2 regions of the Micromonospora sp. WMMD1155 genome follow, and region 2 is predicted to be linked to the other one. Evidence: riboswitches for the same ligand, from Rfam matches in the RefSeq annotation. Region 2 holds a riboswitch; the other holds the start of a gene.
The links. A riboswitch is a leader RNA that binds a small molecule or an ion and turns the genes downstream of it on or off. The one in region 2 is predicted to bind thiamine pyrophosphate.

Region 1: linked by a shared signal. The riboswitch ahead of thiE (thiamine phosphate synthase) and the one ahead of O7617_RS19270 (ECF transporter S component) in region 2 are both predicted to bind thiamine pyrophosphate.

Annotation. Positions count from the first base shown of each region.
Region 1 covers NZ_CP120742.1:3,524,064-3,530,955, reverse strand. Annotated here, with positions in the region: gene thiD (bifunctional hydroxymethylpyrimidine kinase/phosphomethylpyrimidine kinase) at 1-125, opposite strand, end outside; gene O7617_RS16210 (thiamine phosphate synthase) at 122-793, opposite strand; gene O7617_RS16205 (thiazole synthase) at 790-1,569, opposite strand; gene thiS (sulfur carrier protein ThiS) at 1,566-1,766, opposite strand; gene thiO (glycine oxidase ThiO) at 1,757-2,914, opposite strand; gene thiE (thiamine phosphate synthase) at 2,911-3,537, opposite strand; TPP riboswitch at 3,532-3,641, opposite strand; gene O7617_RS16185 (ThuA domain-containing protein) at 3,944-6,892, shown strand, end outside.
Region 2 covers NZ_CP120742.1:4,178,591-4,185,482, reverse strand. Annotated here, with positions in the region: gene O7617_RS19290 (acyl-CoA dehydrogenase family protein) at 1-1,248, opposite strand, end outside; gene O7617_RS19285 (DUF6328 family protein) at 1,410-1,913, opposite strand; gene O7617_RS19280 (SIS domain-containing protein) at 2,072-2,821, opposite strand; gene O7617_RS19275 (alpha/beta fold hydrolase) at 2,908-3,738, opposite strand; TPP riboswitch at 3,847-3,951, shown strand; gene O7617_RS19270 (ECF transporter S component) at 4,026-4,619, shown strand; gene O7617_RS19265 (ABC transporter ATP-binding protein) at 4,723-6,153, shown strand; gene O7617_RS19260 (energy-coupling factor transporter transmembrane component T) at 6,150-6,892, shown strand, end outside.

The DNA.
Region 1 (6,892 bases), 650 kb from region 2:
GTGACCGCCGTGAGGACGCTGGTGCCGTACGCGCCGAGCGCCGCGAAGACCTTGAGGTCGGCCTGGATGCCCGCGCCGCCGCCGGAGTCCGAGCCGGCGATGGTCAGCAGTGTTCTCGGGGTCATCTTCTTTCCCCTTTGGTTGCGGTTGGGGGCTGCGAGACCTGGGTGCCTTCCCGGCGGGTTTTGGTCAGCACAGGGGTGACCGCCTTTGCATAGGCGTTGGTCAGGGTTGCGGCTGTTTCGGCGGGGTCTCCTGCTCGCATCAGTGCGCCCAGGATGGCTACGCCTGCTGCTCCCGCCTTGACGCAGGCGGTTACCTGGTCTGGGGTTTCGACTCCGCCGAGGGCCAGGACGGGGACGGTGCTGATGTCGATCAGCCGTCGCAGGCCGTCCGACCCCAGGGGTGGGCCGTAGCCCGGTTTCGTCTTCGTGAGGTGGACCGGGGAGATGGTGGCGTAGTGCTCGGTGGTCAGGCGGTCCAACTCGGCCTTGTCGTGGCAGGAGCGGCCGACGACGGTGTGGGTCGGTGGTGGGTACGGACCGGCGGCCGGTAGGTGGACCGCGTCGCCTCCGAGCGGGTCGGGACCGGCGACGACGAGGGTCCCGCCGACGTCGGCGAGGATCGCGCGCAGGTCGGCGGCGAGGGCGGCGCGTTCGGCTCGGGGCAGGTCCTTCTCCCGCAGCACCACCCAGCGCACTCCCCCGGCCACGGCCCCCGCCACGACCCGGTCGAGCCGGTCCCGGGCCACGAGCCGGTCGGTCAGCACGACGACGCCGTCCGGCCCGGTCACAGGTCGGGTCTTCCCTCGTCGGGGGTGGAGGCGAGCGCGTGGAAGCGTCGGGCGATCCGACCGGCACCGGCCGCCAGGTGTCCCGCCTCGACCGCGTACCGCATCGCGGTCGCCATCGCCACCGGGTCGGCTGCCCGGGTGACAGCGCTGGCCAGCAACACCCCGTCGCAGCCCAACTCCATGGCCAGGGCGGCGTCGGAGGCGGTGCCGATGCCCGCGTCGAGGATCACCGGAACGTCCACACCCTGCCGGATGAGCCGGATGTGGTGCGGGTTGCCGATGCCGAGCCCCGACCCGATCGGTGAGCCGGCCGGCATCACCGCCGCGCAGCCCACGTCGGCGAGGCGACGGGCCAACACCGGGTCGTCGCTGGTGTACGGCAGCACGGTGAAGCCGTCGGAGACCAGCTCCTCGGCGGCGCGGAGCAGTTCCACCCCGTCGGGCAGCAGCGTGCGCTCGTCGCCGATCACCTCCAGTTTGACCCAGTCGGTGTCGAACGCGTCCCGGGCCAGCCGGGCCACCTTGACCGCCTCGGTCGCGGTGTGACAGCCGGCGGTGTTCGGCAGCAGGCGTACCCCGCACCGGTCCAGCAGGTCCAGCAATCCGCCGGTGGAGCCCGGAGCGGTGCCCACCCGACGCAACGCCAGCGTGACCAGCTCGGTGCCGGACGCCCGGATCGCCTGCTCCAGGACGTGCAGGTTCGCGGCACCGCCGGTGCCGAGGATCAACCGCGAGGTGAACGTCTCCCCGCCCAGTTCGAACGGCATGCCGCTCACCCGCCCTGCGCCGCGGTGAGCACCTCGACCCGGTCGCCGTCGCGCAGCGCCGTGGCCGGCCAACCCGCCCGGGGTACGACCTCGCCGTTGACGGCGACCGCCACCCCGCGCTGTTCGGGCACGATGTCGCGCACCAGGTCGGCGACCGACGTGCCATCCGGCACGCTGCGTCCGGCCCCGTTCACCGTCAACTCCACTGGTCCCCCTCCGTGCTGCGATCAGGGCTGCCGCCGGGCGTCCGGGCGGAGAACCGCTCCGGGCGCAACGGCGTGAGCAGCGGTTCGGGTCCGCCGCCGAGCACCAGATCCGCGATCAGGTCGGCGGTGATCGGGGCGAGCACGATGCCGTGCCGGTGATGCCCGGTGGCGGCCAGGACGTCCGGCCGGTCGGGCAGCGGTCCGAGGATCGGCGCGTTGTCCGGGGTGCCTGGGCGCAGCCCGGCGACCGCTTCGACCAGGTCGTACTCGGCCAGCTCGGGCAGCAGGTCGACTCCGGCGCGCAGCAGACGCTGCACGGCACCGGCGGTGACGGTGGTGTCCGACCGCTCCTCGACTGTCGCGCCGAGCACGACCTCGCCGTCGGCACGGGGCACGAGGTAGACGGGTTCGCCGTCGGCGTACCCCCGGATCACGTGCCGGAAGCCCGGCGCGACGCCGTCGGGCGCGCGGAGCCGGAGGATCTGGCCCTTGACCGGCCGCACCGGCAGACCGGTGAGTGCCGCGGCCCCGCAGCCGGCGGCGACCACAGTGACCCGGGCGTCCACATCGGACAGCCGCTGAACGGGTCGCGGCACGAGGACCGCGCCGGCCTGCTGCACCGCCGCGCGCAGCGCCGGCACCAGCAGTCGGGGGTCCACCTGGTGGTCGGTCGGCGCGAGCGCGCCGCCGCGCACTCTCGGGGCGAGCGCCGGCTCGTGGTCGCGCAGCTCACTGGGGCGCAGCGGGGTCACCGGAAGTCCCAACCCCTGTTGGTACGCCCAGAGCCGGCGCGCCTCGGCCAGGTCGTCGCCGGTGAGCCCGACCATCAGGGTGCCCTCGGTCCGGTAGCCGATCTCGACGCCGGTCACCTCGGTCAACTCGGCGGCGAACCCCGGCCAGCGGGCGGCGGACGCCAGGAGCAGTTCGGTCAACTGCCGCTCACCGAAGTACGCCTCGGCGACCGGGGAGAGCATGCCGGCGGCCACCGCGGAGGCCCCCGATCCGGGTGCCGGATCGTGCACCACCACCCGCAGCCCCCGGGTGGCACAGCGCCAGGCGATGGACAGCCCGATCGGCCCCGCCCCCACCACCGCCACATCCGGCCGGACCCGGTCGCTCGACGGCGGTGACGGGAACCGGCCGGTCAGCACGTCAGCGCCTCGATCAGCTCGGCCGTCGCCCGGGCCGGGTCGGCGGCAGCGGAGACGGCACCGACGACGGCCACCCCGTACGCCCCGGCGGCCCGCAGCGCCGGCACCCGCGCGGCGGTCACTCCGCCGATGGCGATGACCGGCACGTCGACGGCGTCGACGACGGCGCGTACCCCGGCGGGCCCGATGGGGTCGGGCAGGCCGGACTTGGTGCTGGTGGTGTGGCACGGCCCGACGCCCAGGTAGCCGGCTCCGGCGGCGACCGCCTCGGCGGCCGGACCCGGCGCGCGGGCGGTGGCACCGAGCACTCCGGCGGGGCCGAGCACCCGGCGGGCGGCGGCGACCGGCAGGTCGTCGGCCCCCACGTGCCCGCCGGCCGCGCCGACCGCCAGCGCCACGTGCAGCCGGTCGTTGACCAGGCAGGTCGCCTCGTACGGGGCACACAGCGCCAGCACCCGCCGGGCCAGGTCGTACGCCTCGCGGTCGGTGGCGGAGTCCTCGACCCGGACCTGCACCACCAGGTCGGCGCGGGCCGCGGTGAGGGCGGCCCGGACCACGGTGAGCGGGTCACGCCCGGGTCGGGTGTCGGTGATCAGATGCAGTCGCCCCAGGGACGGCACGGCAACACTCCTCCCTGCGCCGGCATTACCCGGATCAGGTTCGACGGTCGGGGGCTGTCAGCCCCCCTCTCAGCCCGGTACACCGGGCTCCCGTGGGTTACTTGCGTGTCACCGTACGACAGATCCGCCGGTCTGCCAAGGCGGGGTCGGCGGCGTCCGGGCGGGCCGCGACGAACAAGATCGATGGGGCACTTCATACGGTCCTGTTCGGAATGTCGCCCGCCGTTGCAGAACCGTTACCCGTCGGCATCTTGCCCGACATCGAGCCAGCCGAATTAATTTGTTCAGCGATTCGACAAAATGTCGGTGGGGCACCCTGGCACGGCGTCACCACCGGCTCCACGAGGGAGGGCGTTCGGCGAGCCGACTCCCGCGAGCTCTCTGTCACTACGACACAGGAGGCGGCGTGTCCCGTTCTCGTCGTGCCCGCGTACCCATCACCGCAACACTCATCTCCCTGGCCATGGCCTCGACCACCCTGTTCGGCACGCCTGCCCAGGCAGCCGCCCAGGTCCCCCCACGGGAGGCGCCGGCCGGCGCCCCGGTCAGCCAGGTGGTGCCCAAGGCACCAAAGGCAGCGGCCGATCCCTTCTCCGTCCTGATCTTCTCCAAGACCGCCGGCTTCCGGCACGACTCCATCCCCACCGGCATCGCCGCGATCCAGCAGCTCGGTGCCGCCAACGGATTCACCGTTGACAACTCCGAGGACGGCGCCGCATTCAACGACGCCAACCTGGCGAAGTACAAGGCGGTGATCTGGCTCTCCACCACCGGTGACGTGCTCAACGCCGAGCAGCAGGCGGCGTTCGAGCGCTACGTGAAGGCCGGCGGCGGCTACGTCGGCATCCACGCCGCGTCGGACACCGAGTACAACTGGCCCTGGTACGGCGACCTGGTCGGCGCGTACTTCGCCAACCACCCGCAGAACCAGCAGGCCACCGTGAAGGTGGAGGACCACGCGCACCCGTCCACCGCCGAGTTGCCGGACCGCTGGTCCCGCTTCGACGAGTGGTACAACTACCAGACCAACCCGCGGCCGGACGTGCACGTGCTGGCCAGCCTGGACGAGAAGAGCTACACGGCCGGTGCCGGCGCGATGGGCGCCGACCACCCGATCGCCTGGTGTCAGGACTACGACGGTGGTCGTTCCTGGTACACCGGCGGCGGCCACACCCGGGAGTCGTACGCCGAGCCCGGCTTCCTCTCCCACCTGCTCGGCGGCATCCGCACCGCGGCAGGTGTCCAGGACGCCGACTGCGGCGCCTCGAAGACCTCGAACTTCGAGAAGGTGGCGCTGGACAGCAACACCAGCAACCCGATGGAGTTGGACATCGCCCCCGACGGGCGGGTCTTCTACATCGAGCGTGACGGTCGCGTGCAGATCATCAAGCCGGACACCGGCAACACCGTCACCGCCGTCGACCTGGACGTCTTCACCGGCAACGAGGACGGCCTGATCGGCATCCGGCTCGACCCGGACTTCGCCACCAACAACTGGGTGTACCTGTACTATGCCCCGAACGACGGGGTCGCCCGCAACCTGCTGTCCCGGTTCACGGTGACCGGCGACACCATCAACCCGGCCAGTGAGAAGCAGGTGCTGCGGGTCGACACCCAGCGCAACACCTGCTGCCACGCCGGCGGCAGCATGACGTTCGACAGCGAGGGCAACCTCTACCTGGCCACCGGTGACAACACCAACCCGTTCGAGTCGAACTCGTACACGCCGATCGACGAGCGGGCGGGCCGCCAGGACTACGACGCGCAGCGCACCTCGGCCAACACGAACGACCTGCGCGGCAAGGTGATCCGGATCCACCCGGAGGACGACGGAACGTACACCGTTCCGGCCGGCAACCTCTTCCCGGCGGGCACCGAGAAGACCCGTCCCGAGATCTACGCGATGGGCTTCCGCAACCCGTTCCGGATCGGCACCGACCCGAAGACCAACACGCTGTACGTCGGCGACTACGGTCCGGACGCCAACTCGGACAACCCGAACCGGGGCCCGCGCGGTCTGGTCGAGTGGAACATCGTCACCCCGGGCAACTACGGCTGGCCGTACTGCACGGGCACGAACGAGGCGTACAACGACTACACGTTCCCGTCCGGTCCGAGCGGCCCGAAGTTCGACTGCGCCGCACCGGTCAACAACTCGCCCAACAACACCGGTCTGACCAACCTCCCGCCGGTCGTCCCGGCGACCGTCGACTACGGGTACGCCGGTGACGCGCGCTACCCGGAGATCGGCGGCGGTGGCGCCCCGATGGGTGGCCCGGTCTACCGCTACGACGCCGACCTCGACTCCACCCGCAAGTGGCCGGCGTACTACGACGGCAAGGCGCTGCTCGGCGAGTGGAACCAGAACAAGATGTACACGATGCAGGTGACTGCCGACGGCAAGTCTCTTGTGGACATCAACCAGCTGCTCACCGGCATGAGCATGATCCGGCCGATGGACTTCGAGTTCGGCCCCGACGGCGCGCTGTACCTGATCGAGTGGGGCAGCGGCTTCGGCGGCAACAACGACAACTCGGGCGTCTACCGGATCGACTACACCGCCGGTGACCGCGCGCCGATCGCGGCGGCGTCCGCCACCCCGACCTCGGGTGCGGCACCGTTGACGGTCACCTTCTCCAGTGCCGGATCCCGGGACCCGGACGGTGGCACGCTCACCTACGCCTGGACCTTCGGCGACGGGCAGACCTCCACCGAGGCGAACCCGACGCACACCTACGCCGCGGCGGGCAACTACACCGCCCAGCTCACCGTCACCAACCCGAAGGGCCGTACCGCGGTGGCCAACGTGCCGATCACCGTGGGCAACACGTCCCCGACTGTGACGATCGAGTTCCCGCCGGACGGTGGGTTCTTCGAGTGGGGTGACCAGGTCCGCTACTCGATCAAGGTGACCGACCCGGAGGACGGGGAGATCGACTGTGACCGGGTGAACCTCCAGGTCCTGCTGGGCCACGACGAGCACGCCCACCCGCTGGAGCAGCACACCGGCTGCACCGGCACCGTCCAGACGTCGCTCGCCTCCGGGCACGGCGCCGAGGCGAACGTGTTCGCGGTCTTCGAGGCCACCTACACCGATGACGGTGGCGCCGGCGGGGCCAGCCCGCTCACCGGTCGGGTGATCGAGGTCCTGCAGCCCAAGCGCAAGCAGGCCGAGTTCTTCACCGCCACCGGGCGCGCTCCGGTGAGCACCGGCGGCGGTGACGCCGGCGTGCAGCGGGAAGCCGCCACCGACCCCGCCGGCGGCGGTCAGAGCATCGCGTTCATCGAGGACGGTGACTGGTGGTCGGTCGCTCCGGCGAACCTGACCAACATCACCGAGATCCGCTTCCGGGCG
Region 2 (6,892 bases):
GTCGCGCATCATCTGTTCGACGGCGGCCGGGCGTTCGCCCCGGGCGGCCAGCGAGTCGGCCGTCTCGTAGCCGCGCCCGCCCCGGATCTGGATCAGCTCGTCGGCGATCTTCCAGGCCATCTCGCTGGCGTACAGCTTGACCAGCGCCGCCTCGATCCGGATGTCGTTGCGGTCGTCGTCGGCGAGCAGGCAGCAGAGGTCGAGCATGGTCTCCATGCCGTAGGTGGTGGCGGCGATGAAGGAGAGCTTCTGCGCGACCGCCTCGTGCTCGCCCACCGGCCGGCCCCACTGGACCCGATCGGCGGCCCAACCCCGGGCGACGTTCAGCGCCCACTTGCCGGCGCCCACGCACATCGCCGGCAGCGACAGCCGGCCGGTGTTCAGCGTGGTCAGGGCGATCTTCAGCCCCTTGCCCTCGCCGCCGATGACGTTCTCGGCGGGTACGAACACGTCGTGGAACCGGGTGAGGCTGTTTTCCAGGCCGCGCAGGCCGATGAACTCGTTGCGCCGCTCGACGGTGATGCCTTCGCTGTCGCCTTCCACGACGAAGGCGGTGATCCCGCCTCGACGCCCCTCGCTGGCCGGCACCCGGGCCATCACCACCAGCAGGGTGGCCACGATGCCGTTGGTGGCCCACAGCTTCACCCCGTTGAGCCGGTAGCCGGTGCCGTCCTCGGTTGGCTCGGCGGTGGTAGCGAGCCGGGCCGGGTCGGAGCCGACGTCGGGCTCGGTGAGCAGGAAGGCGGACACCTCGCCGGCGGCGAGGCGGGGCAGGAAGCTCTGCTTCTGCTCGGCGGTGCCGAACATCTTCAGCGGCTGCGGCACACCGATCGACTGGTGCGCCGAGAGCAGCGCGCCGATGGCCGGGCTGACCGAACCGGCGAGCATCAGCGCCCGGCAGTAGTGCAGGTTGCTCAGGCCGAGCCCGCCGTACTTCCGGTCGATCTTCATGCCGAACGCGCCGAGGTCGGCCAGGCCGTGGAACACCGAGTCCGGAATGGAGCCGTCGCGTTCGATGGCCGCGCCGTCCACCTCGGTGGTCAGGAAGGTGCGGAACCGGCCGAGGAAGTCCTCGGCGCGCGCCACGTCGCCTGGGTCGGACCGGGGCCACGGGTCGATCAGGTCGAGCCGGAACCGACCGAGGAACAGTTCCTTGCCGAAGCTGGGTCGGTCCCAGGTGGACTCGCGGGCGGCCTCGGCGACCTGCCGGGCCTCCTTTTCGGAGACCTGCCCGGCCTCTGCCGGCAGTGGCGCGGCGGCACCGACGGTGGTTGCGGAGTCGGGATCTTCCGGTGCCGGTCGGCCGTTCTGCGTCGTGGTCACGGCTGCCCCCTCGAAGCTCGATGCGGCTACCGCCACGCTACCCCCGGTTGTTACCCAGGGGTAGCGGTGCGTGCAGATCGGCGTGGTCAGCGACCGATGATGGTGTCCGGATCGTCGTCATCATCGTCGATGTCGTCCTCACCCCAGTTGCGCCGGACGAACGGCAGGGTCACCCAGAACACGAGGAACCAGATGCCGGTCAGGGCACTGAGCAGGAAGGCGATCGGCCGGTCCAGCACGAAGTCGGTGATCAGCAGCACCGCGCTGACCATGGCGATCAGCATGAAGGCGAGGCCACCGGTGGCCATCCGGTGCGCGAACCGCACCAGCTCCGGCTTGCGCCCCTGGCGGAACAACGCCCGGTGGAACGCCACCGGTGAGATGATCAGCGCGGTGGCGGCGGCAGCCGCGAGCAGCGCGACGATGTAGACGTCTCGCTGGAACTCGCTCGTCCGGGTGAACCCGCTACTGAATGGCAGGGTGAGCAGGAAGGCGAAGAGGATCTGCACGCCGGTCTGCGCGACCCGCAACTCCTGGAGCAGGTCGGCGAAGTTGCGCTGCCAGCGCTGCTTCTCGGTCTCCTTGGACACGCGCTACCTCCGGTGAGACGCTACTGCCGGCGGTCCCGGCCGCCGGCAGCAACGCCAATGCCCCACCCGGCCGAGCGCGAAACAGGTTCACGACATCTCCCGTTCACCTCGGGGACGCACGTCGGCCACAAGCACCGGCCGAGCCGTCGCCGGCAGCCTCAGGACCCGCGCCGGATCCGACCCGCGTAGCGCGCCTCCAGCTCGGTGTTGTGCGCGTCGCCGTCCGGGATGTTCGCCGACAGGTAGACCGGGGGCCGCTCCCCCGCCGCCAGCAACCGCGCCACCACCTCCACGGTGACCTGCTGGGCCAGCAGGGCGGCGGTGATCGAGGAGACCGCGCCGACCGCGCCACCGCCGGGAAGGGGCACTGTCGCGTCACCGTACGGAGCCCCGTTGTCGAGCACCACGTCGGCGAGGTCGCTCAGCTTGCGCCCGGACGGGTGCCGGGAGGTCATCCGGCCGGAGTGCTGCGCCGAGGTGATCGCCACCAGCCCGTGGCCGCGCTCCTTGACCACTGTGGCGAACTCCACCATCGCGCCGTTGACCCCGGAGTTCGAGGCGAGCACGAACACGTCGGTGGGCCGCACCGGGGCCAACTCGTAGAGGCGGTGCGCCACGCTCGGGTCCCGTTCCAGCATCGGACCGAGCCGGTCGGCGGGTTCACCGCCGAGCAGCACCAGGTCGCGCAGCGCGATCCGGTTGGTCGGCACCAGACCACCCGCCCGACCCGCGATCTCCATGGCGAGGGCCTCCGAGTGCCCCGTGCCGAACGCGTGCACCACACCGTCGGCGCGTACGGCATCGGCGATCAGGTCCGCGGCCCGGCCCACCGCCTCCCGCTGACTGGCGGCCACCCGGCCGATCGTCTCGGTCACCACGGCCAGGTAGTCCTCGGCACTCACCGTCATGCGTCCTCCGTCGTCCGATTGCGGGCCATCTAGTCAACCGTGCCCGAGTCGAGCGGGTCGACCAGGGTGCCTCGCGTTCCAGCAGCTCAGGCTGTTCCGCCGACTCGGGCCAGGATCGCCTCGGCGAGCGGACCCGGTGCCTCGTCCGGGATCCAGTGGCTGACGCCGGTCAGCTGCACGAAGCGGTAGTCCCCGGTCACGTTCGCCGCACACGCGTCGGCGGCGGTCCGGCCGATGGCGACGTCCTGGTCACTCCACACGTACGTGCTGGGTACCGCGACCGGGCCGACCGCGGCCAGGTCGGCGCGGGACATCGCCCGGTACCAGTTCAGCGCGGCGGTGAGCGCCCCGGGCTCGCGCATCGGGTCGGCGTAGCGGTCCACCCGGGGCCGGTCACCGACCCCACCGAGCAGCTTGCGCAGCGCGGTGGCGTGCCACGCCAGCAGCACCCTCTCCGCCTTGCCCGGCTTACGGAACAGCGCGATGTACGACGACCGGGCCCTCTGTCGACCGTCGTTGGCCAGCGCGTGCGCCATGGCCGCCGGGTGAGGCACGGACACCGCGGTCAGGGTGCGGACCCGCTCGGCGTGCCGGGCGGCGACCGCCCAGGCCACGACCGCACCCCAGTCGTGCCCGACCAGGTGGACGGCGTCCAGACCGAGGGCGTCGAGCACCGCCACCACGTCGGCGACCAGCTCCGGGATCCGGTAGTCGGCCACCGCCGTGGGCCGCGCGCCCGGCGAGTAACCCCGCTGGTCCAGCGCGTACGTGCGCAGCCCGGCGGCGTGCAGTGTCGGCACGACGTCGTCCCACTCACCGCTGTGCTGCGGAAATCCGTGCAGCAGCAGAACGGGTACGCCGTCCGGCGGACCATCGACGGCTACCTCGAACGTGAAGCCTCGTGCGTCGACCCGCATGATCCGAAGCGTACCCAGCCGGGAGTCGGGCCGGTCGCTCCCGCAGGTCAGGCTGATGCCCTGCTGGGCCCACGCCCCCGGTCGGTGTTAGCGTCAGCGAGACAACTTCACATCCGACAGGGGAGCGCACAGCGCTGAGAGTGCGGGCATGCCCGCAGACCCTCGAACCTGATCTGGGTAATGCCAGCGCAGGGAGTTCGGTCGACCTCCAGCCGCGCCGTCGTCCGGTGCCACCGGACGCGGCGTGCGTCTTCTCCTGGTTCGCACTCACGAACTGGGAGCAACACATGAAATCCACCACCGACACCCACCGTTGGCGGACCATCGACATCGTGGTCGCCTCGGTGATCGCGGTCGCCTTCGGCGTCATCTTCTGGGCGTGGGGCCTGGTGTGGAGCGCCACCGAGGGCGCGTTCGCCTTCTTCCCACCGGCGCAGACGCTGCTCTACGGCGTCTGGTTGATGCCGGCCGTGATCGGCGGCCTGGTCATCCGCAAGCCCGGTGCCGCGCTCTACTGCGAGACGGTCGCCGCGGTCCTCTCCGCGCTGCTGGGCAGCCAGTGGGCCGGCACGGTGATCCCGCAGGGCATCGTGCAGGGCATCGGCGCGGAGTTGGCGTTCGCCGCCTTCCGGTACCGGTCGTTCCGGCTGCCGACCGCCGTCCTGGCCGGCGCGCTGACCGGTCTCAGCGCCGCGTTGTTCGATTTCTTCATCTGGAACGTCGAGACCGAGCTGACCGACTACCGCATCCCGTACGCGCTGATCACCATCGTCAGCGCCACCGTGATCGCCGGTGCCGGAGGCTGGCTGCTGACCAAGGCACTGGCCGACACCGGCGTCCTGGACCGGTTCCCGGCGGGCCGGGACCGAGCCCTGATCTGACCCCGGGCCGGATGCGTTGATCAAGAGGTTTGCGTCAACCGGAGGCGGAATCCTGACGCAAACCTCTTGATCAACAACGAGAAGCCGTGCGGAAGGGGGTTCGGTGGGCGCGGTCGTTCTGCGGGGGTTCGGGTGGCGGCACGCCGGGCGGCGCGCGTGGGCTCTGCGCGGCGTCGACCTGCGGGTCGAGGTCGGAGAACGGGTTCTGCTGCTCGGCCCATCGGGAGCCGGCAAGAGCACCCTGCTCAGCGCGCTGGCCGGGCTGCTCCCCGAAGACTCCGGCGAGCAGGAGGGCATCGTCGAGATCGACGGGCTCGACCCCCGTAAGGGGCGGGAACGCGTCGGCATCGTCTTCCAGGACCCGGAAACCCAACTGGTGATGGCACGCTGCGGCGACGACGTCGCCTTCGGGCTGGAGAACCGGGGAGTGCCGACCGGCGAGATCTGGCCCCGGGTGGACGAGGCGCTGCACCGGGTCGGCTTCCCGTACCCCCGGAACCGCAACACGGCCGCGCTCTCCGGCGGCGAGCAGCAACGCCTCGCCCTGGCCGGCGCGCTCGCCCTCCGCCCCGACCTGCTGCTGCTCGACGAGCCGACAGCCAACCTCGACCCGGCCGGGGCCGAGCTGATCCGGCGGGCGGTGGCCGGCGCGCTGGACGACGACACCACGCTGATCCTGGTCGAGCACCGGGTCGCCGAGGCGCTGCCGCTTGTCGACCGGGTGGTCGTCCTGGAACCCGGCGGCGGCGTCCGCGCGGACGGCACCCCCGAGGCCGTCTTCGCCGCCCACGGTGCCGCCCTGGCCGCCGAGGGGGTGTGGGTGCCGGGTCACCCCATCGCGCCCCGCCCGGCCACCGCCGCGCCCGGAGAACTGTTGCTCACCGCCGACCGGCTCGGCCTGCCACCCCGGCTGGCCTCCACCGACCTTGCGGTACGCGCCGGCGAGGCGCTCGCCGTACGCGGACCCAACGGCGTCGGCAAGTCCACCCTGGCGTTGCTGCTCGGCGGGCTGCTCCGGCCGGGCAGCGGGCGGGTCACCGCCTCCGCCGAGTTGGCCGGCGCGGACCACCGCACTCCCCCACACCGCTGGCGCGCCCCCGCTCTGGCCCGGCGGATCGGGTCGGTCTTCCAGGACCCGGAGCACCAGTTCGTCACCAGCACCGTCTTCGACGAGCTGGCGCTCGGCCCGCGCCGGACCGGTCAACCCGAGTCAGCCGTCAAGCAGACAGTGGCCGAGCTGCTGGAACGGCTGCGGCTGGCCCGACTCGCCGCTGCCAACCCGTACACCCTCTCGGGTGGTGAGGCGCGGCGGCTGAGTGTGGCGACCGCCCTGGCCACCGCGCCCCGTCTGTTGATCTGCGACGAACCCACCTTCGGCCAGGACCGGCGGACCTGGCGGGAGCTGGTCGACCTCTTCGCCGACCTTCGCGACGCCGGACACGGCGTGGTCGCGGTCACCCACGACGCGGATTTCGTCGCCGCGCTCGCCGACCGCAGCGTCACCCTGCGGCCGACCTCCGGCGACGACCGATGATCAGCATCGAGCCGGTCGCCGCGCCCGGTGCGCCACTGGCCCGCCGCAACCCGGTGGCGAAGGTCGCCGCCGCGCTGGTCTTCTCGTTCACCCTGCTGGCCACCCTGGACCCGGTGGCCCCGGCGATCGCCATCGCGCTCGAACTCGCCGTGCTGCCGCTGTTCGGCATCCGCTACCGGGTGCTGGCGCGGCGGGCCTGGCCACTGCTCCTCAGCGCCGCCGGCATCCTGGTCACCCTCGTCCTCTTCGCCGCCGACCGGTCCGGCCGGGTCCTGCTGGACGCGGGGCCGGTGTTCGTCAGTACCGGCGTGCTGCTCACCGCGCTCGGCCTGGTGCTGCGGGTCTTCGCGGTGGCCCTGCCCGGTGTCATCGTCTTCGCGACCACCGACCCCACCGACCTGGCCGACTCGTTGATCCAGAATGCGAAGGCTCCGGCCCGGTTCGCCATCGGGGCGCTGGCCGCGTTCCGGCTGGTGCCGCTCCTCGGACAGGAGTGGCAGATGATCAGCATGGCGCGGCGGGCGCGGGGCGTCGACGCGGGACGCAACCCGCTGGCCAAGCTGAGACTGTTCGCCTCCACCGCTTTTGCGCTGCTGGTCGGTGCGATCCGTCGAGGCACCCGGCTGGCCGTGGCGATGGACGCGCGAGGCTTCGACGCCGGTACACCCCGGACCGTGGCCCGCCGCCAGCACTTCACCCCCGCCGACGGGCTTCTCGTCGTCGGCGCGGCACTCCTGGC